DNA from 3 places in the Lactococcus taiwanensis genome. Region 3 is predicted to be linked to each of the others. Evidence: predicted binding sites of a transcription regulator. Region 3 holds the regulator's gene; each other region holds the start of a gene.
What was found. Region 3 encodes Rex, which represses fermentation and respiration genes when NADH is low (regulators of the CRP and FNR family bind a similar motif). Its sites were predicted from a motif close to TTGTGAANTANTTCACAA; they were not measured.

Region 1: JW886_RS08990 (class II fructose-bisphosphate aldolase) is a predicted target of Rex. The motif match lies at 4,083-4,100, and genes of this name have one in related genera.
Region 2: trhO (oxygen-dependent tRNA uridine(34) hydroxylase TrhO) is a predicted target of Rex. The motif match lies at 2,221-2,238, and genes of this name have one in related genera.

What each region holds. Positions count from the first base shown of each region.
Region 1 covers NZ_CP070872.1:1,823,292-1,831,502, forward strand. The annotation lists gene JW886_RS08975 (DUF4097 family beta strand repeat-containing protein) at 1-289, opposite strand, end outside; gene JW886_RS08980 (amidase domain-containing protein) at 560-2,197, opposite strand; gene JW886_RS08985 (transporter) at 2,511-2,957, opposite strand; gene JW886_RS08990 (class II fructose-bisphosphate aldolase) at 3,142-4,038, opposite strand; tRNA gene JW886_RS08995 (tRNA-Leu) at 4,194-4,279, opposite strand; tRNA gene JW886_RS09000 (tRNA-Gly) at 4,315-4,386, opposite strand; tRNA gene JW886_RS09005 (tRNA-Thr) at 4,411-4,483, opposite strand; tRNA gene JW886_RS09010 (tRNA-Leu) at 4,496-4,577, opposite strand; tRNA gene JW886_RS09015 (tRNA-Lys) at 4,586-4,658, opposite strand; tRNA gene JW886_RS09020 (tRNA-Asp) at 4,676-4,748, opposite strand; tRNA gene JW886_RS09025 (tRNA-Val) at 4,775-4,847, opposite strand; rRNA gene rrf (5S ribosomal RNA) at 4,850-4,965, opposite strand; rRNA gene JW886_RS09035 (23S ribosomal RNA) at 5,048-7,948, opposite strand; tRNA gene JW886_RS09040 (tRNA-Ala) at 8,082-8,154, opposite strand.
Region 2 covers NZ_CP070872.1:1,183,539-1,191,749, forward strand. The annotation lists gene hisIE (bifunctional phosphoribosyl-AMP cyclohydrolase/phosphoribosyl-ATP diphosphatase HisIE) at 1-355, shown strand, start outside; gene JW886_RS05860 (histidinol-phosphatase) at 356-1,165, shown strand; gene trhO (oxygen-dependent tRNA uridine(34) hydroxylase TrhO) at 1,179-2,138, opposite strand; gene budA (acetolactate decarboxylase) at 2,340-3,047, shown strand; gene dprA (DNA-processing protein DprA) at 3,146-3,991, shown strand; gene topA (type I DNA topoisomerase) at 4,212-6,332, shown strand; gene trmFO (methylenetetrahydrofolate--tRNA-(uracil(54)-C(5))-methyltransferase (FADH(2)-oxidizing) TrmFO) at 6,414-7,757, shown strand; gene xerS (tyrosine recombinase XerS) at 7,784-8,211, opposite strand, start outside.
Region 3 covers NZ_CP070872.1:1,061,110-1,069,320, forward strand. The annotation lists gene JW886_RS05265 (cation:proton antiporter) at 1-961, shown strand, start outside; gene JW886_RS05270 (CHAP domain-containing protein) at 1,258-2,157, shown strand; gene JW886_RS09860 (hypothetical protein) at 2,292-2,939, shown strand; gene JW886_RS05280 (redox-sensing transcriptional repressor Rex) at 2,994-3,650, opposite strand; gene JW886_RS05285 (Spx/MgsR family RNA polymerase-binding regulatory protein) at 3,873-4,265, shown strand; gene JW886_RS05290 (ABC-F family ATP-binding cassette domain-containing protein) at 4,436-6,343, shown strand; gene pyrE (orotate phosphoribosyltransferase) at 6,610-7,239, shown strand; gene JW886_RS05300 (dihydroorotase) at 7,310-8,211, shown strand, end outside.

The DNA.
Region 1 (8,211 bases), 760 kb from region 3:
AACCATTAGAAAAATCAATATTGTCATCTACTGCCTTTGAAACACCTTGGAAGATTTCTTTACCTTTTGTCAACAGACTTTCTGCAACATTCTTCATTGCATCTGGGAAGTCTACATTATGGTTCACATATCCCTCCTTATCGGTATAGGTAAATTGTGTTGATTCTTCATCACCAGAATTTCCCCCTTTCGGTGCAGTCCCATTTTTTTCAAGAAGTTCTAAAGCCTCCTCTTCTGTGATAATTCCGCGACGCATCAAGTCCATAATTCTATCTTTTTTATTAGCCATTATATCTGATCCTTTCTTTGCTTTATCAAATCAAAGCACTAAAATCTTTTAAACTTTTATATGAGATTGTCTTAACCTCGTAACCTTATTATCTCAAACTTTTCCCCCAAAAAAATCAGCCCAAAGGCTGATTTTTCAACAGTTTTTTATAAGGAACGATCTTTTCTAGCAACTTTTACTCCATCACGTGAATACCCGATTAGGATACTCAGTCATCAAGTTAATTACTATAAAAGTCAATTCTAGGTACCTTTTTTACAGAGTATCCCTTTATTTAGGTTGGATATAGGTTGCTAAAGCAGCAACACTCGCAGAAATATGTCGCTGACTTACTACATTGTTACCACGAACATTCATCTCCGAGACTAAGATAGAGTGGTCATCATAAACTTTCTCAACAAAGGCCACGTGACCATATTCAGAACTTGAGCCCGCAACCCCTGGTGGAAAGCTTACCGCATATCCCTCTGTAGGAACCATCGTAGTGAAATAACCTTGTTGTTGGGCATTTACACCCCATTCACCACCATTTCCCATGTGTGTGCCAATTTTGCCTCCTAATTGGATAATTCGGTTATAGACATATTGTGTACAATTACCAAATGCATAACTTTCTGCGCCTGGGTATTCAACTCCATTATAGGCTGGGAAGTCACTCTCTGCAGCTTTTGACGTCATGACAGGACTAGTGGGAATATTTTCTCCCCAAACCTCTGTTTTACTGTCTACATTATCGTAAAAATCCAAGTGATATTCCTGAATCAAGTCGATTAATTTTTGAGCGTATTCTGGGTCTGTAGCAAAAACTCCCTGAAGAGCTTGTGCAGCTTCTGTATAATTTTTGGCATGAGTTTTCCAACTTCCAGCATAAATATTCGGATTCCAAGTTGTTCCACTAAGCATAAGATTGATGTAATCTTCTAGAGATTGGTCATAGTTGCTATATACTCGAAAACTTTGTTCCATCAAATAAGCCTGATCACCTGCATACTCTTGTGTTTTAAAAGAGATAGACTTTCCAAAATAGGAGCCCGTAATATTGAAAATGTTAAAATAATTCACAGCCATATCACTTTGACCCGAGCCAGATTCCAAAATAGCCTGCGCCAAAATAATAGAAGCAAACAAATTATTTTTTCCAGCTAAAATTTGTATACGAGGAGCGATACTCTTAATAAAAGCTTCTGTACTAGAGTTATCAATCTTATCAATTGTTTTTGCAGCCTGAATTTTTTTCAGTGTAGGCCCCTCATAAACCGAGTCGCCAGTCCCCGCCTCTGAAGCTGTTCTCGTCACAGAGGTATTTGATGCTGGCTGAGCATATGTCCCACCAACATAGCTTTGCGCATTTTCAGTAGGCGTAGCTACAGGAGTTGCTGTAGAAGTTTGATTTGCTTGGGGGGCAGCTAATGATGGTGAAACAGCAACCTTTGATTGGCTCCCAGTACTCTTAGCTTCTGATGACTTACTAGGTGAACTAGGGGCTTTTTGGGACGTTGAAGGTTTCGTAGTAGTTGAAGGTCGAGTTGTGGAAGGTTTTTCTGATGAAGAGGGCTTAGGTTTTGAAGATGATGTCCCACTACTCTCACCACCTACTGCTGCAGAACTACTATTGCCAGTAGTCGTTTTATCTCCCTCATCTGTTGTTCCAGAATTGTTCGTTGATTCGTCTGAACTCTCGCTAGTGCTTGATTCCTGGCTAGAACTACTCGTTTCATCTGCGCTCGACGAAGAAGTGAGATTTGTCGCTGTTCCCTTTTCACTTGTCATTGTGGTCGCATCATTAGAAAGAGTAGAAGTTAAATCAGCAGCTTTAGCTGCCCCACCGAAACTTCCCAGACTAATCAGCAATGTTGTACCCGCTAGCAGTTTTAAGTTAGTATTCACACGTCGATTCTTTTTATTCATCTATTTATATTCCTCCATGGTTAGTGCTGTTGCTCGCATTATAATCATTCTATCGCCTTTTAAATCTTAAATCAAATATAACCCTTCTAAATTAATATACGATAAACGAGCGATAATGTAACCAAAATATTCTAGATGAAAACTCTTCTCTTTAGTCAAAGCGTGACTAAGCCCAATATATTCACTTTTTCTCCTTTTTTAAATTTTATATTTATTCATAGTAAAATGATAGTTATTTAAAAAATATCAAGATTTAGACTCATGAAGAGAAATAAAATGTTTTTATAGAAGCACTCATATCAAATCTTATCGCTTACCACTGCCTTAATGCGGCAACTGAAAAACTTGAACTCAATATGACTAGAAAATAGCCAATTACAAGTAGCTTAAGAATATTCTCATCATAACGAATTAATAATGGAAGTATAAATCCCATGAAGGAAAATAATGGCAGCCACGTTCTCACCAAGTAGTTTTTCCACACTAATGCGAAAATGATAAGAGACAAGAGCGCCCCACCTAAAAGTAAAGCGATCAATAAAGGTGCAGTGAGAGAATGCAAGTTACCAGGAATCCAAAAAACGCCATGCTTCAATATTTTGTCAACCTTCTCCTCATAAGTAATATTGTTATAATATCGTTTCCAGTTCACTTTAAAAAATTCATGGTTAAAAGCAATATAAACACCACTTACAAATAAAGAGAGAAGTGCGTAATCAAATAAAATCCACTTTTTAAACTTAGACAACCGTTTTGGCATAATAACACCTCTTCAAAAAGGATAAATACTAATCAAATTATTTCCGTAACCATACTACCATTTTTTTAAATCATTTGCAATCTTTTATATAATTTTCTTAACATTCACTCAACTTTGCTTTTGTGGGTATACAAAGAAAAAAAGACTGCTCAAGAGCAGCCCTTTTTTTAAGTATGAAAATTGATTAAGCTTTGTTTGCTGAACCAAATACATCGATACGTTCTTCAACAGCAGTTGTAATTGCATCGAAACCAGGTTTCAAGAATTTACGTGGGTCAAAGAGTTTTTTCTTCATGTATTCTGCTTCGTTTGCATCAAATTCGTTAACGAATTTACGTGTAGCAGCTGCGAAAGCAAGTTGACATTCAGTATTAACGTTAACTTTAGCAACACCGTTAGCGATAGCTTGACGAATTTGATCATCAGGAATACCAGAACCACCGTGCAATACGATTGGTACATTGTGTCCCATAGCTTCAACGAGTGCTTTGTTCAATTTTTCAAGGTGATCAATGTGGAGACCTTTCCAGTTTTCTGGATAAGGTCCGTGGATGTTACCAATACCTGCAGCGAGGAAGTCAACACCAAGTTTAGCCATAGCTACAGCATCATCGATAGGAGCAAGTTCACCTTCACCGATAATACCATCTTCTTCACCACCGATAGAACCAACTTCACATTCTACAGAGATACCTTTGGCATGTGCCAATTCAATAATTTCTTTAGCATCTTTCAAGTTTTCTTCAATAGGAAGATGTGAACCATCAAACATAACTGAAGTATAACCGATTTCGATACATTCTTTAGCATCTTCAAAGTGACCGTGGTCAAGGTGAATTGCTACTGGTACTGTGATACCCATTGATTCTACAAGAGTTTCAATGAGGAGCTTGCACATTTTGTAACCACCCATGTATTTAGCCGCACCCATAGAAGTTTGGATCAATACTGGAGTCTTCTTAGCTTCTGCTGCACGCAAGATAGCTTGAGTCCATTCAAGGTTGTTTGTGTTGAAACCACCGATAGCGTATCCGTTATCACGAGCGGCTTGTACGAATTTTTCTGCTGAAACGATTGCCATTTCAAAATCCTCCGAATATTTTATTACTTACTTAGTATAGCATTTTGTGAAGTATTTTTCTAGTGTAAGCTCATAAAATCCCTAAGTAACCGCTTCACTCCAACGTTTAAACTGAAACAAAAAAAGTTAGTAACATTTGCTACTAACTTTGGCTATCCCGAGGACCGGTTTCGAACCGGTACGAAGGTTACCCCTCGCAGGATTTTAAGTCCTGTGCGTCTGCCAGTTCCGCCACCCCGGGTTATTATAGAAAAACTCCCACTGGGAGGATTAACAAGCGAACGACGAGATTCGAACTCGCGACCCCAACCATGGCAAGGTTGTGTTCTACCCCTGAACTACGTTCGCAATACCTTTTCTGCCTTTCGACAATGCCGACTACATGATTCGAACACGCGACCCTCTGATTACAAATCAGATGCTCTACCAACTGAGCTAAGTCGGCTAATACCTAAGATGCGGATGAAGGGACTTGAACCCCCACGCCGTTAAGCGCTAGATCCTAAATCTAGTGCGTCTGCCAATTCCGCCACATCCGCTAGGATTATGACCCGTGCTGGGCTCGAACCAGCGACCCTTTGATTAAAAGTCAAATGCTCTACCAACTGAGCTAACGAGTCATTAGTATTTCTACTAACGGTTCCGACGGGAATCGAACCCGCGATCTTCGCCGTGACAGGGCGACGTGATAACCGCTACACTACGGAACCTATTCAATTAAGGCTGAACCAACCTATGGGAGTTAACGGGATCGAACCGCTGACCCTCTGCTTGTAAGGCAGATGCTCTCCCAGCTGAGCTAAACTCCCAAACTTGGCCACTCGCCTATCTCCCAGGGGGCAACCCCCAAGTACTTCCGCCGTAGATGGACTTAACTTCTGTGTTCGACATGGGAACAGGTGTATCTCCATCGCAATGATGACCAAATCATTAAATGTTACCTTGAACATTCAAAACTAAATAACAATTCTTCTAACTCATAAACCTTAAGCATTTTATATTTGACTCTTTGGTAAAGTCCTCGAGCGATTAGTACTGGTCCGCTCCACGTCTCGCAACGCTCCCACTTCCAGCCTATCTACCAGATCATCTCTCTGGGCTCTTAATTCTTACGAATGGGTAATCTCATCTTGAGGTGGGCTTCGCACTTAGATGCTTTCAGCGCTTATCCCTTCCCTACATAGCTATCCAGCCGTGCTCCTGGCGGAACAACTGGTACACCAGCGGTAAGTCCATCCCGGTCCTCTCGTACTAAGGACAGATCCTCTCAAATTACCTACGCCCGCGACGGATAGGGACCGAACTGTCTCACGACGTTCTGAACCCAGCTCGCGTGCCGCTTTAATGGGCGAACAGCCCAACCCTTGGGACCGACTACAGCCCCAGGATGCGACGAGCCGACATCGAGGTGCCAAACCTCCCCGTCGATGTGAACTCTTGGGGGAGATAAGCCTGTTATCCCCAGGGTAGCTTTTATCCGTTGAGCGATGGCCCTTCCATGCGGTACCACCGGATCACTAAGTCCTAGTTTCCTACCTGCTCGAGTTGTAGCTCTCGCAGTCAAGCTGGCTTTTACCTTTACACTCTACGATTGATTTCCAACCAATCTGAGCCAACCTTTGAGCGCCTCCGTTACTCTTTAGGAGGCGACCGCCCCAGTCAAACTGTCCGTCAGACACTGTCTCCCTGGCCGATTATGCCAGCGGGTTAGAGTAACCATAAGTCAAGGGTAGTATCCCAACAACGCCTCAATAGAAACTAGCGTCCCTATTTCAATGGCTCCTACCTATCCTGTACATGACTTACAGGTACTCAATATCAAACTACAGTAAAGCTCCATGGGGTCTTTCCGTCCTGTCGCGGGTAACCTGCATCTTCACAGGTACTAAAATTTCACCGAGTCTCTCGTTGAGACAGTGCCCAAATCATTACGCCTTTCGTGCGGGTCGGAACTTACCCGACAAGGAATTTCGCTACCTTAGGACCGTTATAGTTACGGCCGCCGTTTACTGGGGCTTCAATTCATACCTTCGACTTACGTCTAAGCACTCCTCTTAACCTTCCAGCACCGGGCAGGCGTCACCCCCTATACATCACCTTGCGGTTTAGCAGAGAGCTGTGTTTTTGATAAACAGTTGCTTGGGCCTATTCACTGCGGCTGGCTTTTACACCAGCACCCCTTCTCCCGAAGTTACGGGGCTATTTTGCCGAGTTCCTTAACGAGAGTTCTCTCGATCACCTGAGGCTACTCGCCTCGACTACCTGTGTCGGTTTGCGGTACGGGTAGATATGACTTTACGCTAGAAGCTTTTCTTGGCAGTGTGACATCACGGAGTTCGCAACCGTAGTTGCTTCCCCATCACAGCTCAATGTTAAAGAGAAATGCATTTGACACATCTCACACCTCACTGCTTAGACCAGAATCCATTAACTGGCATCCGTTAGCCTACTGCGTCCCTCCATCACGATCATATCTAGTACTGGAATATCAACCAGTTGTCCATCGACTACGCCTTTCGGCCTCGCCTTAGGTCCCGACTAACCCAGGGCGGACGAGCCTTCCCCTGGAAACCTTAGTCTTACGGTGGATAAGATTCTCACTTATCTTGCGCTACTCATACCGGCATTCTCACTTCTTAACGCTCCAGCACTCCTCACGGTATACCTTCATCGCGGTTAAGAACGCTCTCCTACCATTGATAAAATATCAATCCAAAGCTTCGGTAATATGTTTAGCCCCGGTACATTTTCGGCGCAGGGTCACTCGACTAGTGAGCTATTACGCACTCTTTGAATGATAGCTGCTTCTGAGCTAACATCCTAGTTGTCTGTGCAACCCCACATCCTTTTCCACTTAACATATATTTTGGGACCTTAGCTGTTGGTCTGGGCTGTTTCCCTTTCGACTACGGATCTTAGCACTCGCAGTCTGACTGCCGAACATGTGTATTAGCATTCGGAGTTTATCTGAGATTGGTAATCCGAGATGGACCCCTCACCCAAACAGTGCTCTACCTCCAATACACTTACATTTCGACGCTAGCCCTAAAGCTATTTCGGAGAGAACCAGCTATCTCCCAGTTCGTTTGGAATTTCTCCGCTATCCACAAGTCATCCAAACACTTTTCAACGTGTCCTGGTTCGGGCCTCCAGTGCGTCTTACCACACCTTCACCCTGCTCATGGATAGGTCACTAGGTTTCGGGTCTACATCATGATACTAAGTCGCCCTATTCAGACTCGGTTTCCCTACGGCTCCGTCTCTTCAACTTAACCTCGCATCATAACGTAACTCGCCGGTTCATTCTACAAAAGGCACGCTCTCACCCATTAACGGGCTCGAACTTCTTGTAGGCACACGGTTTCAGGTGCTATTTCACTCCCCTCTCGGGGTTCTTTTCACCTTTCCCTCACGGTACTGGTTCACTATCGGTCACTAAGGAGTATTTAGGGTTGGGAGATGGTCCTCCCGGATTCAAACTGGATTTCGCGTGTCCAGCCCTACTCAGGATACTGCTAGGTATAAGCGCTATTTCGTCTACGGGATTATTACCCTCTTTGATTAACCTTCCCAGGTTATTCGACTATAATGCTTAAGTCCACGTTGCAGTCCTACAACCCCAAGAAGCAAGCTTCTTGGTTTGCCCTTCTTCGCGTTCGCTCGCCGCTACTTACGAAATCGTTTTTACTTTCTCTTCCTGCAGGTACTTAGATGTTTCAGTTCTCTGCGTTACCTTCACGTAAGCTATGTATTCACTTACGGATAACTGCTAGTAGCAGCTGGGTTTCCCCATTCGGAGACCTAGGGATCAATGCGTACTTACTGCTCCCCCTAGAATATCGTCGTTAGTCACGTCCTTCATCGGCTCTTAGTGCCAAGGCATCCACCGTGCGCCCTTATTAACTTTGCCATGATGATTTAAATCATCGTTTTTCAAGTATAAGTTTGTAAATTCTTTAAAATTCACAGCTTTTCGGTTTATTTATCGTTATTAGATATTGTTATTTAGTTTTCAATGTTCAAGTTTGAAACTTTCGTTTCAATGGAGCCTAGCGGGATCGAACCGCTGACCTCCTGCGTGCAAAGCAGGCGCTCTCCCAGCTGAGCTAAGGCCCCACAATCAAGAAGTTGATTCTTGTGTAGGTTTTTTACTAAACCCCTCAAAACTGAATA
Region 2 (8,211 bases), 120 kb from region 3:
TTGTTTTTATGATGAACTTATTCCTTTTGATGACTCTGATATTTTCAGAGAGTTGGAGAAGCAAATCATCGACCGAAAGTTACATCCAGTCGAAAAATCTTATACGAATTATTTGCTTGAAGAGGGCATCGATAAAGTATTAAAAAAAGTTGGTGAAGAAGCAAGTGAAGTGATTATTGCTAGTAAAAATTCAGATAAAGGAGAACTTTTAGGAGAAATTGATGATTTACTTTATCATTTGTTTGTATTAATGAATCAGCAAGGTATTTCTCTAGAAGAAGTACGGCAAAAAGCAAAAAAACGGCATCAGCTAGAAGGAAATAAGAAGGAATTTCATACAAGGACGGCAGATTAAATGAAAAAATTAGATTATCATTTCCACTCTCATTTTTCGGCTGATAGCGAGGAGCTTCCTAGAAAGCATGTGACAGAAGCTATAGCACATGGTTTAGAAGAAATTTGTTTTACAGAGCATCGAGATTTTTATTTTCCAGGAATGGATTTTTCACTAAATCTACCTGAGTATTTTCAAGAAATCAATCGATTACAAGCAGAATTTAAAGATAAAATTAAAATAAAAATCGGTTTGGAAATGGGAATTGATTTACGTTTTAAATCAGAAATTAATCAGTTTATTGATTCGGCTCCTTTTGACTTTGTGATTGCCTCTGTTCATGAAATTGGAGATATTGAAGTTTATGACGGAACAGAATTTTATCTACAGAAAATAAAAGAAGAAGCACAAAGAGAATATCTTTTAGCTTGTTTAGATGTTGTTCAAAAATTTGAGAATTATAATTCATTTGGTCATTTAGATTATGTTGCTAGATATGGGCCTTACACGGATAAATCAATAAAGTTTGCAGAGAATCGGGAGATTTTATTTGAAATCTTGCGGGCTTTAGCTTCAAAAGAAAAAGCATTAGAAATAAATACTAGATTGTTTGATGATCCGAAAACTGAACAATTTTATAGTGATTTATTGATTAATTTTAAAAGATTAGGTGGAAAATTTATAACTTTAGGAACGGATAGTCATATAGCAAAGCGTGATTGGCTTTCAATTCATAAAGCAAGAACTTTAATTAAAAAAGCTGGTTTTCACGAACTAGCAACTTTTAGTGGGATGAAAATTGATAAAAATAAAAAGTCTATTAAAAAATAATAGACTTTTTATATTATGATGCTAAATCTTTCTCAAGTAGCGCAAGACGTTCTTGAACTTCTTGATTTGATAGTTGGTGGGCTTTGATGTAACGGTTATTGGGATGAACTCGACATTCATGTGAACAAGCACCAAGATATTTTGCTTCGTTTTCCTCTGAAGCTAACATTTGTCTGTTACATTCTGGATTTCCGCAATTGATGTAACGTTCACATGGGCTTCCATCAAACCAATCACGTCCGACAATGACATGTTCTTTTTGGTTGATTGGAACTGCGATTCGGCTATCAAAAACATACATTTGTCCGTCCCAGAGATCGCCTTGAACTTCTGGGTCTTTTCCGTATGTGGCAATTCCTCCGTGAAGTTGACCAACGTCTTTGAAGCCTTCCCGAACGAGCCATCCTGAAAATTTTTCACAACGTATTCCACCGGTACAGTAGGTTAAAACACGTTTTTCCATGAATTGTTCTTTGTTATCTCGAATCCATTGAGGAAGTTCTCTAAAACTTCTTATTTCTGGACGAATGGCGCCACGAAAATGTCCTAAATCAAATTCATAATCATTTCGTGCATCAATCACTACTGTATTTTCGTCAAGCATGGCCTCCCGAAACTCTTTTGGATCAAGATAAGCCCCAGTAAGTTCCAAGGGATTGATGTCATCTTCTAAACTTAAATTGACTAATTCAGGGCGATAACGGACATGCATTTTCTTAAAAGCATTTTGCTCGGCTTCATCAATTTTGAAAATTGTTGAGCTAAAGCGAGGGTCATTTTTCATCAGTTCCATGTAGGCATTTGTTTGCTCGACAGTACCAGAAACAGTTCCGTTAATACCTTCGTCAGCAACTAAAATACGTCCTTTTAAACCTAATGCTTTACAGTCTGAGAGGTGTTTTTGGGCAAAATTTTCTCCATCTTCAATGGGAACATATTGATAATATAGTAAAACTCGATAATCCTGAGTCATAGAGGGCTCCTTAAATTTATTGATTACATTATAATCCAATATAATTTAACCATTTAATAAGCTATAAAAGCAAAAAACTTGCTTGTGTCTTATTTAACAAATCCTTCCTACTTGCTTAATAAAACTTTGTGATAAAATAGATAAAGAAACGGATAGAAACTTCTGTCAGCTACTGACACGAAGATAGGGAGAAAAAATTTGATAGATAAAACTACAAAAATGTTTCATCATAGTAGTTTAGCTGCTTTAATGTCTGGACTCTATGAAGGAAGTATTACTATTTCAGAATTACTAGAACACGGTGATTTTGGGATTGGCACGCTCGCTGGCATTACAGGAGAAGTAATCATTTTAGACGGTGAAGCTTATCAAGCGCGTGCTGACAACACGGTCAGTAAACTAACTGGATCGGAAACAGCACCATATGGTGCTGTGACGCCTTTTGCTAAGGTTTTGTCATTTGAAGTGGAAAATGCGATTAATTCAGAATTACTGACTGCAATTGAAACCCAGTTCTCAAGCAAAAATTTGTTCCATGCTATAAAATTGGAAGGAAGCTTTGATAGCATGCATGTACGGATGTCCCCAGGGGGTAAAGAAGGTGAACCTTTTGTCGAAATTGCTGCTCGACAACCCGAATATATGGAAAAGAAAATTACCGGCACAATCGTAGGTTTTTGGACACCCGAACTCTTCCATGGAGTTAGTGTAGCTGGTTATCATCTCCATTTTCTTAGCCAGGATAAACATTTTGGAGGACATATCATCGATTTTGAAGGATTTTCTGGTAATGTTGCAATTGGTAAGATCGACCAACTCCTCCAAAGTTTCCCAACCGAAAATCGAAACTTTCTTGAGGCACAACTTGATCTTGATAAACTTAGAGCAGATATTACTGAGGCAGAATAATCTATGAAAGTACTGACAACTCTGTCAGTACTTTTTAGTGACATTTTTCTATTTATTTCGTATATAACTCTTAAGAAGCTTTAATGGAGGTATCTATGATTACAAATTTTGATTTATTTCGCTGGAAGACTGCAGGCATGACTAATCTCGGGGTAAATAAGTTGCTGAAATTTTATCAGCAAAATTCTGACAAGTTAAGCTTACGGCGCATGGCTCAGGTTTCACAGGTAAGATCTGTTGCTGATTTTATCGAACGATACAAATCTCAAGATACAAAAGTTTTAAGAGAGAAATATAAGCAATTCAATTCTCTTTCAATTCTTGACAAAGATTATCCAGAGCGATTACGAGAAATCTATAACCCACCAGTACTTTTATTCTATCAAGGGGATCTTTCTCTTCTGAGGAACCCTAAGCTGGCATTCGTTGGCAGCCGAACTTCAAGTTCTCAGGGCTTAAAAACAGTTCAAAAACTTATTGGGGAGCTTCATCAAACTTTTACAATTGTCAGTGGCCTTGCTCGCGGTGTTGATACCATAAGCCATCTTTCAGCCATTCAAACACATACCCCAACTATCGCTGTAATAGGAACTGGTTTAGATGTATTCTATCCTAGTGAAAATCGCAAAATACAAACCTATCTCGCACATCATCAACTTGTAATTTCAGAGTATGCTCCAGGCGAAAAACCACTTAAATATCATTTCCCAGAGCGCAATCGTATTATTGCTGGACTTGCACGTGGCGTGGTCGTTATTGAAGCTAAGTTGCGCAGTGGCAGTTTAATTACATGTGAAAGAGCAATGGAAGAAGGGAGGGATGTTTTCTCAGTACCAGGTAACATCTTAGATGGACAATCTGATGGTTGCCACCATCTTATTCAACAAGGAGCAAAATTAGTCTATCAGGCACAAGATATTTTAGAAGAATATATTTACCAATAAAAGCAATAAAACCCATTATATTATAAGGATTAAAAGGCTTACTATTTAAACACATAAATATCGGCTTTTCCTATAAGAAAATGAAATAGCTTGACATATTGCTTAAAAGCATTTATTATTGGAGGGTATCATTAAAATGAAAATTTAATGTTTTAAGAGAACATTCTAATGAAAGAAGCACAGGAATGTTCACCTCTCATATAATTAGCTAGGAATAAATATGCCAACAGCGACTAAAACAAAAACAAAGAAAAAAACAACAAGAAAAAAAGTAACCCCAGGCAAAAATTTAGTTATTGTAGAATCACCTGCAAAAGCTAAAACAATTGAAAAGTATTTAGGACGTAATTACAAAGTTGTGGCCAGTGTAGGACATATCAGAGATTTGAAAAAATCTACGATGTCCGTTGACATCGAAAATAACTATGAACCCCAGTATATCAACATCCGCGGAAAAGCTCCTTTAATTAATTCGCTAAAAAAAGAAGCTAAAGCTGCGAAAGCAGTTTATCTTGCAAGTGACCCGGACCGTGAAGGAGAAGCAATTTCATGGCACTTAGCACATATTTTAAATCTTCCACTTGAAGAGAAAAATCGTGTAGTTTTTAATGAAATTACAAAAGATGCAGTTAAAAATGCTTTTAAAGAACCGCGTAAAATTGATGTTGATTTAGTTGATGCACAGCAAGCACGCCGTGTGCTAGACCGTTTGGTCGGTTATTCAATTAGCCCTATCCTTTGGAAAAAAGTTAAAAAAGGCCTATCTGCTGGTCGTGTACAATCTATTGCCTTAAAACTAATAGTAGATAGAGAAAATGAAATTAACGCTTTTATTCCAGAAGAGTATTGGTCAATCGATGGTGAATTCAAAAAGGGAACAAAGAAATTTAAAGCTTCTTTTTGGGGAATTGATGGTAAAAAGCATCCTTTAAAAAACAATGATGACGTTGTCCAAATAATGGAACGACTTGATGGTCCTGACTTTAATGTTGATAAAGTTGAAAAAAAGGAACGTCGTAGAAATGCTCCACTTCCATATACCACGAGTTCCATGCAACAAGATGCTGCTAATAAAATTAATTTCCGAACTCGTAAAACTATGATGGTTGCCCAACAACTTTATGAAGGTCTAACTCTTGGAAGTCAAGGACACCAAGGGCTAATTACCTATATGAGGACAGATTCAACGCGTATTTCACCCGTTGCTCAAGCAGCTGCTCATAACTATGTTGTTGATAGATTCGGAGAAAAATACAGTAAACATGGTTCAAAAATTAAAAACGCTGCTGGCGCACAGGATGCCCATGAGGCTATACGACCATCAAATGTATTTAATACTCCAGAATCAATTGCCAAATATCTAGATAAAGATCAATTGAAGCTCTATACGCTTATTTGGAATCGCTTTGTAGCCAGTCAAATGGTTGCAGCTGTTTTTGACACAGTAAAAGTTAATCTCTCACAAAACGGAGTCATTTTTGTAGCTAATGGTTCCCAAGTAAAATTCGATGGTTACCTTGCAATATACAACGACTCTGACAAATCAAAAATGTTGCCTGAAATGTCAGAGAACGATACCGTGAAAAAAACAAGCGTTAAACCTGAACAGCACTTTACCCAACCCCCAGCGCGCTATTCCGAAGCAACGCTTATCAAAACTTTGGAAGAAAATGGGGTAGGGCGCCCCTCCACATATGCCCCAACGCTAGAGACAATTCAAAAACGCTATTACGTGCGCTTAGTCGCTAAGCGTTTTGAACCTACAGAGCTTGGAGAAATTGTCAATAAGCTTATTGTTGAGTTCTTCCCTAATATTGTAAATACTGAATTTACAGCCGAAATGGAAAAAGACTTAGACGAAGTTGAAGAGGGAAAACGGCAATGGATAGAGGTAGTTGACCAATTTTATAAACCTTTTGCTAAAGAATTAGAAAATGCTGAATCCGGCATGGAAAAAATTCAGATCAAGGATGAACCAGCTGGTTTTGATTGTGACGTTTGCGGAAGTCCGATGGTTATCAAACTTGGACGTTTTGGTAAATTTTATGCATGCAGTAACTTTCCTGACTGTCGAAACACAAAGGCTATTGTGAAAGAAATAGGAGTTAAATGTCCACTTTGTCATGAGGGAAATATCATTGAACGTAAGACAAAGAAAAACCGTGTATTTTATGGATGTGATCGTTACCCAGACTGTGAATTTACTAGTTGGGACAAACCAATTGGACGTGAGTGCCCTAAATCTGGAGATTTCTTAGTAGAGAAAAAAGTCCGTGGTGGAGGTAAACAAGTTGTTTGTTCAAATGAGAAGTGCGATTACCAAGAAGAAAAACAAAAATAGGAAAAGATAATAGTAGGACTTACTATCTCTTATTAATCTGATAAAACGATCCATTTATATAAGATATGGTATAATTGTATAATGAAAAAAACACATATTAATGTTATTGGAGCTGGTCTTGCAGGATCTGAAGCTGCCTACCAAATTGCAAAACGTGGAGTCCCTGTTAAGCTTTACGAAATGCGTGGTGTAAAATCTACCCCACAGCATAAAACAGATAAATTTGCTGAACTTGTTTGTTCAAACTCACTTAGAGGAGCTGCAATTACTAATGCTGTTGGTCTTTTAAAAGAAGAAATGAGACGCTTAGATTCAGTCATTATGAAGGCTGCGCAAGAGACCCAAGTTCCTGCTGGTGGAGCTTTAGCTGTAGATAGAGAAGCTTTCTCAAATTATATCACGGAACAAGTCTCACAACATCCACTAGTTGAAGTAATTCGTGGAGAAATCACAGAACTTCCAAGCGATGAAATCACAATTATTGCTACTGGACCATTGACTTCAGATAAGTTGGCTGCTAAAATTCATGATTTAAATGGTGGGGATGGTTTTTATTTCTATGATGCTGCAGCTCCAATAATTGACGCTAATTCAATTGATTATAATAAGGTTTATAAAAAATCTCGCTATGATAAGGGTGAGGCCGATTACATTAATTGTCCAATGACAAAAGAAGAATTTTTGGCTTTTCAAGAAGCTTTAATCTCTGCAGAAGAAGCTCCACTTAATTCCTTTGAAGATATGAAAGTATTTGAAGGATGCATGCCCATTGAAGAAATGGCCAAGAGGGGCTATAAAACCATGTTATTTGGACCTATGAAACCTGTAGGCCTAGAGTACCCTGACTCTTACAATGGTCCTCGTGATGGTGATTTTAAAACTCCTTACGCAGTTGTTCAACTACGTCAGGACAACGCTTCTGCATCGCTCTACAATATTGTTGGTTTTCAAACTCACCTAAAATGGGGAGAACAGAAACGGGTGTTTCAAATGATACCAGGTTTAGAGAATGCTGAGTTTGTCCGCTATGGAGTGATGCATCGTAATTCTTATATGGATTCCCCCAACCTCCTTGAACAAACTTTTCAATCTAAAAAACAAGCCAATCTTTTCTTCGCTGGTCAAATGACAGGAGTAGAAGGCTACGTTGAGTCTGCTGCTTCCGGTTTAGTGGCTGGGATTAATGCTGTACGCTTATTAAAAGAGGAAGAAGAAGTCATTTTTCCTAGAACGACCGCTATCGGTAGTCTTCCTTACTATATCACACATACTGACAGTAAACATTTTCAACCGATGAACGTTACATTTGGCATCGTACAAGAATTAGATGGACCTCGAATTCGTGATAAAAAGGAGAGATATAGTCAGGTTGCTGAGCGTTCTCTGTCCACTCTAACAGCAATCATCAAAAATAATAATTTATAAAAAAAGCCAGTTTATCCTGGCTTTTTTTATAAATTATCTAAAGCATTTTTCTGTTCTTCGTTAATAATGTGGGTATAAAGATCAGTTACCTGTGTAGAGGCATGCCCTAACTGATTACTCACCAAAACTTGAGAATTTGTTTGGGCATATAGGCGAGTTGCTAAAGTATGACGAAGTTTATGAGGTGTTACTCTTACTTTAAAGGCTTGAGAATACTTAGCAACCAACTTTTCAACACTAGATGGGTCAATTCTACTCGGAGTATCACGATACAACGTTACAAATAAAGCATAATCTTTCTTAGTCGTTTTATAACGCTTTTCTCTAATAGCTAGATAGCGTTCAAAGTAAACTTTAGCAAATGGAGCAATGGGTACAGCATCCCTTTTCCCGCCTTTACGTGTAACTTCAACAACCATCGTATTAGTATTTAAATCTTTTAAATCTACATTTA
Region 3 (8,211 bases):
ATTTTGGACATATAAAAGAGGAGTGCAAGCTTTAGATCATTTCTTTAGTGATGATCGCGATGTACGAAGTAAAGAAACGACAGTCTTTGCTTTATCGGGAGCTCATGGTACAGTAACCCTTGCGATGGCCTTCTCTTTGCCAATAAATTCCGCCATTATAAGTACTCAGAATCGTGAATTGATGATTACGATGGCAGCTATAGTTATTGTGTTAAGCCTTGTTGTTCCAACCCTCATATTACCTCGTCTGTTGCCGGCTGCTCGTTCACAAAACCATTCCAATATTAATGATATGCGAGAAGCAATGGTTGACTTTGCGATTATTAATATGTCTCAAAAGGATATGACGCCTCAAATACGTAATAGTTTAATCAAACAGTTGCAATCTCAAAAAGGACTACAAATTCCTGATCATAAAAAAAGTCAAGTATTGATGGACCAAATTATTCAGGAACAAACAGACTTCTTAAAAAGTGATGAGGTTACAGCACATTTTTCTGCTCGTGCCATAGAGTATTTTAGTGAATACTTTATTGGCAGAAAGCGAAGTCCACTCTTTCGCTTTAAAAAAAGGAAAAAAAGAACTTATGAAACTGAAAATGTAGACTACAACGAATTAGTACTATTAAGAGATGACTTAATGGGCCTAGAAAAAAATCTCTATGAACACAGTATGCAAACGCTAGAAGAACTTGAAAAAACAAGATTGGCGCAAAAGGAAATGGAATTTAGTGACATAGAAGAAGTAAAGCGGATTTTGGAGAGTCGGCATCATCGGACACGAAATGAAATTCAAGAAGATGCTCAAATACCAGAAGAGTTCCTTATTGAAGCTTTTCAATTGGAATATCAATTTATTATTGAGAAAGTAAACGACGGCTCTATCTCAAAAGAGCTAAGTAATAAATTATTCAAAGAAATAAATAATGCTCAAGTATTACAGTTACAAAGAGAAAACTAAATATTAAAAACCAGTTCATAGAAAGCTGGTTTTTTTCTTTAATGGGAAATGAATTGCATGCTACAAAGGACACTTCTTAATACCATCGCACAACTTTTTATTAATGATGGATGAAAATCTATTTTTAACATTAATATGAAATCATTTGAAAAAATATTTTAAATATAGAGGATGATTTATATGGTAAAATAAATTTCTAAACTATTTTGAGGGTTAAAGTAACCTAATATTGATGTTGAAGTACTTTAACCTTATGCTATTGTTGGTTGAAAATTTTAAGAAGGAGAGCGTGTTAGATGCAAAAAAAAAGACTGTGGGGGAGTGCTTTATTACTCATAGCATTCGTTTTAACAAGTAAACATGTCTCAGCAAGTGAGAAAGAAGTAGTCTATCGTTTGTACAATCCTAATAGTGGGGAGCATTTTTATACAACTAGTTTTTATGAACAAAACACTCTGAAAAATGTAGGTTGGCGCGACGAAGGAGTTGGTTGGCAAGCTGCAACAAAGGGAACACCTGTCTACCGAGTATATAATCCCAATGTTAAGGGAGGGAATCATTACTATACTATGAGTAATTATGAGGCTAAGAGTTTAATCAAAGCTGGTTGGCGATGGGATAACAATGCCAAACCTGTTTTCTATTCGGGGGGGAGCGTCAACTTATATGTTGCTTATAATCCGAATGCACAGTCAGGTAGTCACAACTATACCACAAATGTTTATGAACAAAATAACCTCCTTAAAAATGGTTGGAAATATGGTGCAATTGCTTGGAAAACGATGCCTTCTGATCCGCTTCCTACACTACCGCAAGGCTGGTCTATTGATCGCGCAATAAATACCAATAATTACTCCACACAAAGTTATGCATATAAACAATGCACATGGTGGGTCTATAATCGTGCCAAGGAATTTGGTATTAACTATGGATTATATATGGGCAATGGAAAAGACTGGCAGAACCAACCGGGTTACACGGTAACTAGCACACCACAACTTCATAGTGCAGTAAGTTTTAAAGCGGGGCAGCTGGGGGCAGATGCTAGTTATGGACATGTAGCTTTTGTGGAACAGATACATTCTGATGGGTCTATCCTCATCTCTCAGTCTGGAACAGGTTATAAAACATTATATGACTACCAAGTCCTAAGTAAAAAAGAAGCTGGACAATTAAAATATATTATTGGAAAATGATTTGTTCAGATTTTGACAAATAAGGTATTCTTTTTCTTTCTAATGTAAAAAATTGATAGTGAACAATTAAAATAAATTTGACTTTATCAATTTTTAATGTTAACTTCAAAGGGTATTATTAGGAGAATTATATTATGAAAAAAAAGATACTTTTGTCGGTAACATTTCTGGGTATAATTACACTTAGTGCTTGCTCAAGTACAAAAAATAGTGATGAAAAAACTCAAAAACATTCTGTAACCAGTTCATCAACTCAAAAATCTCTTTCTCGTTCAAAAAGCACATCAAGTTCTAGAAATAATGCTACGGCAGGTAGTCAAACTGAGAAGAGCAGTACAGGAAATATCTCCAAAAGTAGTACTTTTCCTTTATCAGGATATAGCTCTGAACAAATTGAATACGCACGAGTGACGGAAACATTGCTAAATTATTATAAGATCCAGCATCGACCAGTTTCTATTGAAGTCACTAAAAACGGCACCAACCACCCCGTTTTTCCTTTTTCAGGTTCTGTAGTTGTACCTCGTGATACGGTAACATTATCCTTTAGTTATGATCATACGATGGCTGGAACTAGTACTGTAACCTATAGTTCAAATCATAATGGTACGATTAATTTTTATAAAGATCCCAATCATTACCAGGACGTGAGGTACCTTCAAGATCCGGTTTGGGTTAAACAAGAGTCACAAAAATTATTGGATAGTACGCAATTGATTGAAATTCCTACCTCATTTGATAAGCAAGCTTCCCAAATTATATCTGAGATAGTGATTAAATAATAAGGTAAGCTATAAAATAGCATCAAAAAAAAACAGCTAGATTTAGCTGTTTTCTTATTCATTTTTTTCATTATTTCCCATAAAGAAAAGGAGGGTTTGGAGCTCTTTAGTTAAATCGATAGATTGAACAACAACGTCTGATGGAACGTGAAGACGAATTGGTGCAAAGTTTAAGATTCCTTTGATTCCTGCTTTGATTAAGTCATCGACAACTTCTTGAGCATTTTCTTTTCGAACGGAGAGAATGGCAGTTTTTATTTCAGATTTTTTGACATTTTTTTCTAGATCAGAAATATTATAAATGGGAATTCCATCGTCGGTTTGTGTTCCGACTAAAGGATTCCCAGCAATATCGTAAGCTTGAGTGATTCTCATTTTATTCCGTTCTTGGAAGTGGTAGTGGAGAAGGGCTCGACCAAGGTTACCGACACCAATTAAAGCAATGGGCGTTTCCTGATCTTGTCCGAGTAGTTCGCCGAAAAAATCGCGTAGAGTTTGAGTTTCATAGCCGTAACCCCGACGGCCCAGTTCCCCAAAAAGAGAAAAATCACGTCGAATTGTTGCAGCATCGACGCCGATTTTTTCGGAAATCAGTTGTGAATTAGTACGAGAAATATTTTCGTCAACTAAGCTTTTGAAGAGACGGTAGTATTGGGGCAAACGCTTTGCAGTTGCTTTGGGTAAGTTCTTACTTACTTTATTTTCGTTCATGTTGATACCTCGAATTTATAATTACTTTATTTATTTTATAATATGTTTTGTGATTATTTTACCAAAAGTTTGTGAAAAACTCAACTAAATTGTTTTTTTCAATTTTTTTCAGAAGTTTAGATGTAAAACTAAATATAATTTTAAAGAAATCTCATAAAACGCTTTCTTTAATTTGTCTTTCATGTTAGAATAGAAATATGAAAAAAAGATGAGGAGAAAATTATGATTAAAGTTTATCTCAGTGGTTCCTGTTCGTCCTGCAGAAAAGCTAGAAAATGGCTTCGAAAACGTCAACTAGAATTTATGGAAATAAATTTGTCTTCTACAGTTATGAGTAAAGAAGACTTGATCAAAATCTTATCTTTAACAGAGAATGGCTTGGAAGATATTATTGCTGTACGCGGAAAAACCTATCTAAATTTGGAACAAGAGTTTGAAAGTTTGAGCTTAGAAGAAGCTATCCGATTAATACAGAAAAATCCTCGCCTTTTGAAACGTCCACTTATCTTTGATGATAATCGTTTGTTAGTGGGTTTCAATGAGGAAGGGATTCGTGCCTTTGTACCAACGGAAGTTCGTAAGGTGGAGTTGAAACAACGTTTAATTTTAGCATAATTTTTAAAGAAAAGTGTTCAACTCGCTCAGTGAACACTTTTCTCTTTTCTTAAAAACTACAAAAAGACTTTGTTAAATGTTATAATCAGTTCATATGCTTTCTTTGGAGCAGTTATAATATACCTGCTTTGAAGAAACTTCGATCAGTTATAAAAAGGAAGATACAAACAATGATACTATTGCAAGGAAATGGAATTGCACGGACTTTCGGCGGTGACACCTTATTTGAAAATATCAATTTTAGCCTCCAGGATCACTCCAGAATTGCTTTAGTTGGGCGAAATGGAGCTGGTAAGTCAACTTTACTTAAAATCATCGCTGGAGTTGAAGAGGCCAGTCGTGGAACGATTTCCAAAACAAAAGATTTAAGTATGAATTACTTAGCTCAAGATACCGGGTTGAATTCCTCACGGACAATATTTGCCGAAATGCTTTCTGTTTTTGATTTGCTTCGCCAGATGGAGAAGCAATTGCGTCAGATGGAATTGCAAATGGGAGAACTTGCTGGGGAGGAATTGACAGCTTTGATGAAACGTTACGATGCTTTATCAGAAGAATTTCGGATGAAAAATGGATTTACTTATGAATCTGAAATTAAGTCTGTCTTAAATGGGTTTCGTTTTGATGAAGCAATGTGGGAAAGAGAAATTTCAAGTTTATCAGGGGGGCAAAAAACACGTTTGGCTCTTGCTAAGATGTTGCTTGAAAGACCACAACTTTTGATTTTGGATGAACCAACTAACCACTTGGACATTGAAACTTTAGCTTGGCTTGAAAATTACCTTAAAAATTATGAAGGAAGTTTATTGATTGTCAGTCATGACCGCTACTTTTTGGATAAAGTAGTTAATGAGGTCTTGGAGTTGTCGCGAGGAGAATTGACTCGTTTTTCTGGAAACTACTCGCGCTATGTTGAACAAAGAGAGCAAAAATTACTCACTGAGCTCAAAAATTTTGAAAAACAACAAAAAGAAATTGCTAAATTAGAGGATTATGTTGCCAAAAATTTAGTTCGTGCTTCGACGACTAAAATGGCACAATCACGTCGTAAAAAGTTGGAGAAAATGGAGCGTTTAGACGCACCGACAAGTGATGATAAATCGGCTAATGTCACTTTTACTCCTGAAAAAACGTCTGGAAATGTTGTTTTGACCGTTTCAGAAGCAACGGTGGGTTATGAAGATAATCGTCTCTCTGGACCGATTAACATTGACGAGCGTAAAGGTGAGTCCCTTGCCATTGTTGGGCCAAATGGAGTAGGTAAAACAACATTGATTAAGTCAATTGTGGGACAAATTCCATTTTTAGCAGGTCAAGCAAAATTGGGTGCCAATGTTACTTTGGGCTATTATGACCAAGAACAAGGGAGATTAACTGCTTCAAATACTGTTTTAGACGAATTATGGAATGAGCATCGCTTACTTAATGAAGTTGAAATTCGCAATTTGCTTGGAGCCTTTCTTTTTAGTGGAGATGATGTAAAGAAAACGGTTGGGATGCTTTCGGGTGGTGAAAAAGCCCGTCTTTTACTTGCTAAATTAGCAATGGATCACGATAACTTTTTAGTTTTAGATGAACCAACCAATCACTTGGATATTGATTCACGTGAGGTCTTGGAGAATGCTTTGATTGATTTTCCAGGAACAATCTTGTTTGTTTCTCATGACCGCTATTTCATCAATAGAGTAGCTACCAAAGTTTTAGAAATTGCTCCCGAAGGAAGTACAGAATTTTTGGGAGATTATGATTATTATGTCGAGAAAAAAGAAGAAGTACAAGCTGAGAGTAATTCTTCAGAAAATGGGGAGCCGATAGAAAGTTTAGCTCAACAAGATTTTACAGCTCAGAAAGAAGCTCAAAAGAATCGACGTAAAGTAGAGCGCGAAATCAAGGCTTGTGAAGAGAAACTAGCCGATTTGGAAGCAAAAATTGCAGCTCTATTATTGGAAATGCAAGAAAATACCGCTGATTTTGTTAAATTAGGAGAATTACAAGCTGAAATTGACCGCTTTAATGATGAAAAAGATGAGATAGAAATGACTCTTTTGGAAGCGATGGAAGAATTGGAAAATTTGTAAGTGTTGTGAAGAGAATTTAGTGGAAATAATATAAAAAGACTTGCAAATCTGGCTCAAGTTTGTTAAACTAATAAACAATATAACTTTTAAACTAGTCCAGAGAGGCTAGCAAGGTTGAAATCAGGAAAAATTAATTCTCATTATTACTGACAGGATTTTCTGTCAGTAAAAGTGAATTTCTTTTGATACTTTTTACACTTGCTAGGATTCTTGGCAAGTGTTTTTTATTGCTGACCATTCTGTCAGTAAATTGAGAAGGAGAAATCATGTCAATATCAAAAGCCATTGCTGCAGATTTATTGGAAATTAAAGCGGTCAGTCTCTCACCAAGTCAACCTTTTACTTGGGCTTCAGGAATTAAGTCGCCAATATATACTGATAATCGGGTGACCTTAGCTTATCCGGAAGTAAGAAACCAAATCGAAGGGGCTTTTGCTGAATTGATTAAAGCGGAATTTCCAGAAGTTGAAGTCATTGCAGGAACTGCTACAGCAGGAATTCCTCATGGTGCAATTATTTCTGACTATCTTAAATTACCATTTGCTTATATTCGTAGTAAACCAAAAGACCATGGAGCAGGTAATCAAGTTGAGGGACGTGTGGCCAAAGGCCAAAAAATGGTTGTGGTTGAAGATTTGATTTCTACTGGTGGTTCTGTTTTAGAAGCTGTTGCAGCCGCTGAACGTGAAGGTGCTGATGTTCTTGGTGTGGTTGCAATTTTCACTTATGAATTAGAAAAAGCGAACAGAAAATTTGCTGATGCTGGTGTTAAATTAGCCACTTTGACAACTTATTCTGAATTGATTGAAATTGCTAAAGAAACGGGTTATGTGACAAAAGAAGAATTAGAATTACTTAAAAAGTTCAAAGAAAATCAAGAAACTTGGCAAGATTAATTTACTGACAGCTCTGTCAGTAGATCAACAGCTACTGATGAAAAGAAATTTTCAAAACGGAAGGTGAATAATGGCATTATTAATCAAAAACGGACGTCTCATTGATCCTAAGTCAAAACGCGATGAAGTAGTCGATGTTTTAATTGAATCAAATAAAATATCAAAAATTGCTTCAAACTTAACCGTAGAAAATGCAGAAATCATAGATGCGACAGGGTTGGTCGTAGCGCCCGGTTTAATTGATGTTCATGTTCATTTTCGTGAGCCAGGACAAACGCATAAAGAAACGATTCATAGTGGTGCTAAGGCAGCGGCTGCAGGTGGTTTTACAACTGTGGTCATGATGGCGAATACAAAACCGATTTTATCTACGCCAAAAGTGCTGACAGAAACTCTAGAAATTGCTGACCAAGAAGACATTAAGATTGAAGCGGTGGGTTCAATTACGCAAGATTTTGATGGAGAAAATTTAACAGATTTTGATGCACTCAGGGAAGCAGGAGCAATCGGCTTTTCTGATGATGGGATTCCACTGACAGATGCTGGAGTTTTACGTAAAGCGTTACAAAAAGCGAAATTAACTGACAGCCTGCTTTCAATTCATGAAGAAGATCCAAATTTGATTGGAACTTTAGGAGTGAATGATGGGGAAGTGGCACATCAATGTGGTTTCACAGGGGCACCGACTGTTTCAGAATACAGTATGATGGCGCGTGATGCCATGATTGCTTACGAAACAGGTGCTCGCTTGCACATTCAACATTTATCAGCTGGAGAATCTGTTGAAGTGGTGCGATTTGCCAAAAATTTAGGAGCAAAAATCACAGCAGAAGTGACTCCACAACATTTTTCGATTACAGAACAAATGATTTTTGAGCAAGGGACAAATGCTAAACTCAATCCACCACTGCGTAGAACGGCTGATATCGATAAAATAATTGAGGGATTAAAAGATGGAACGATTGATGTCAT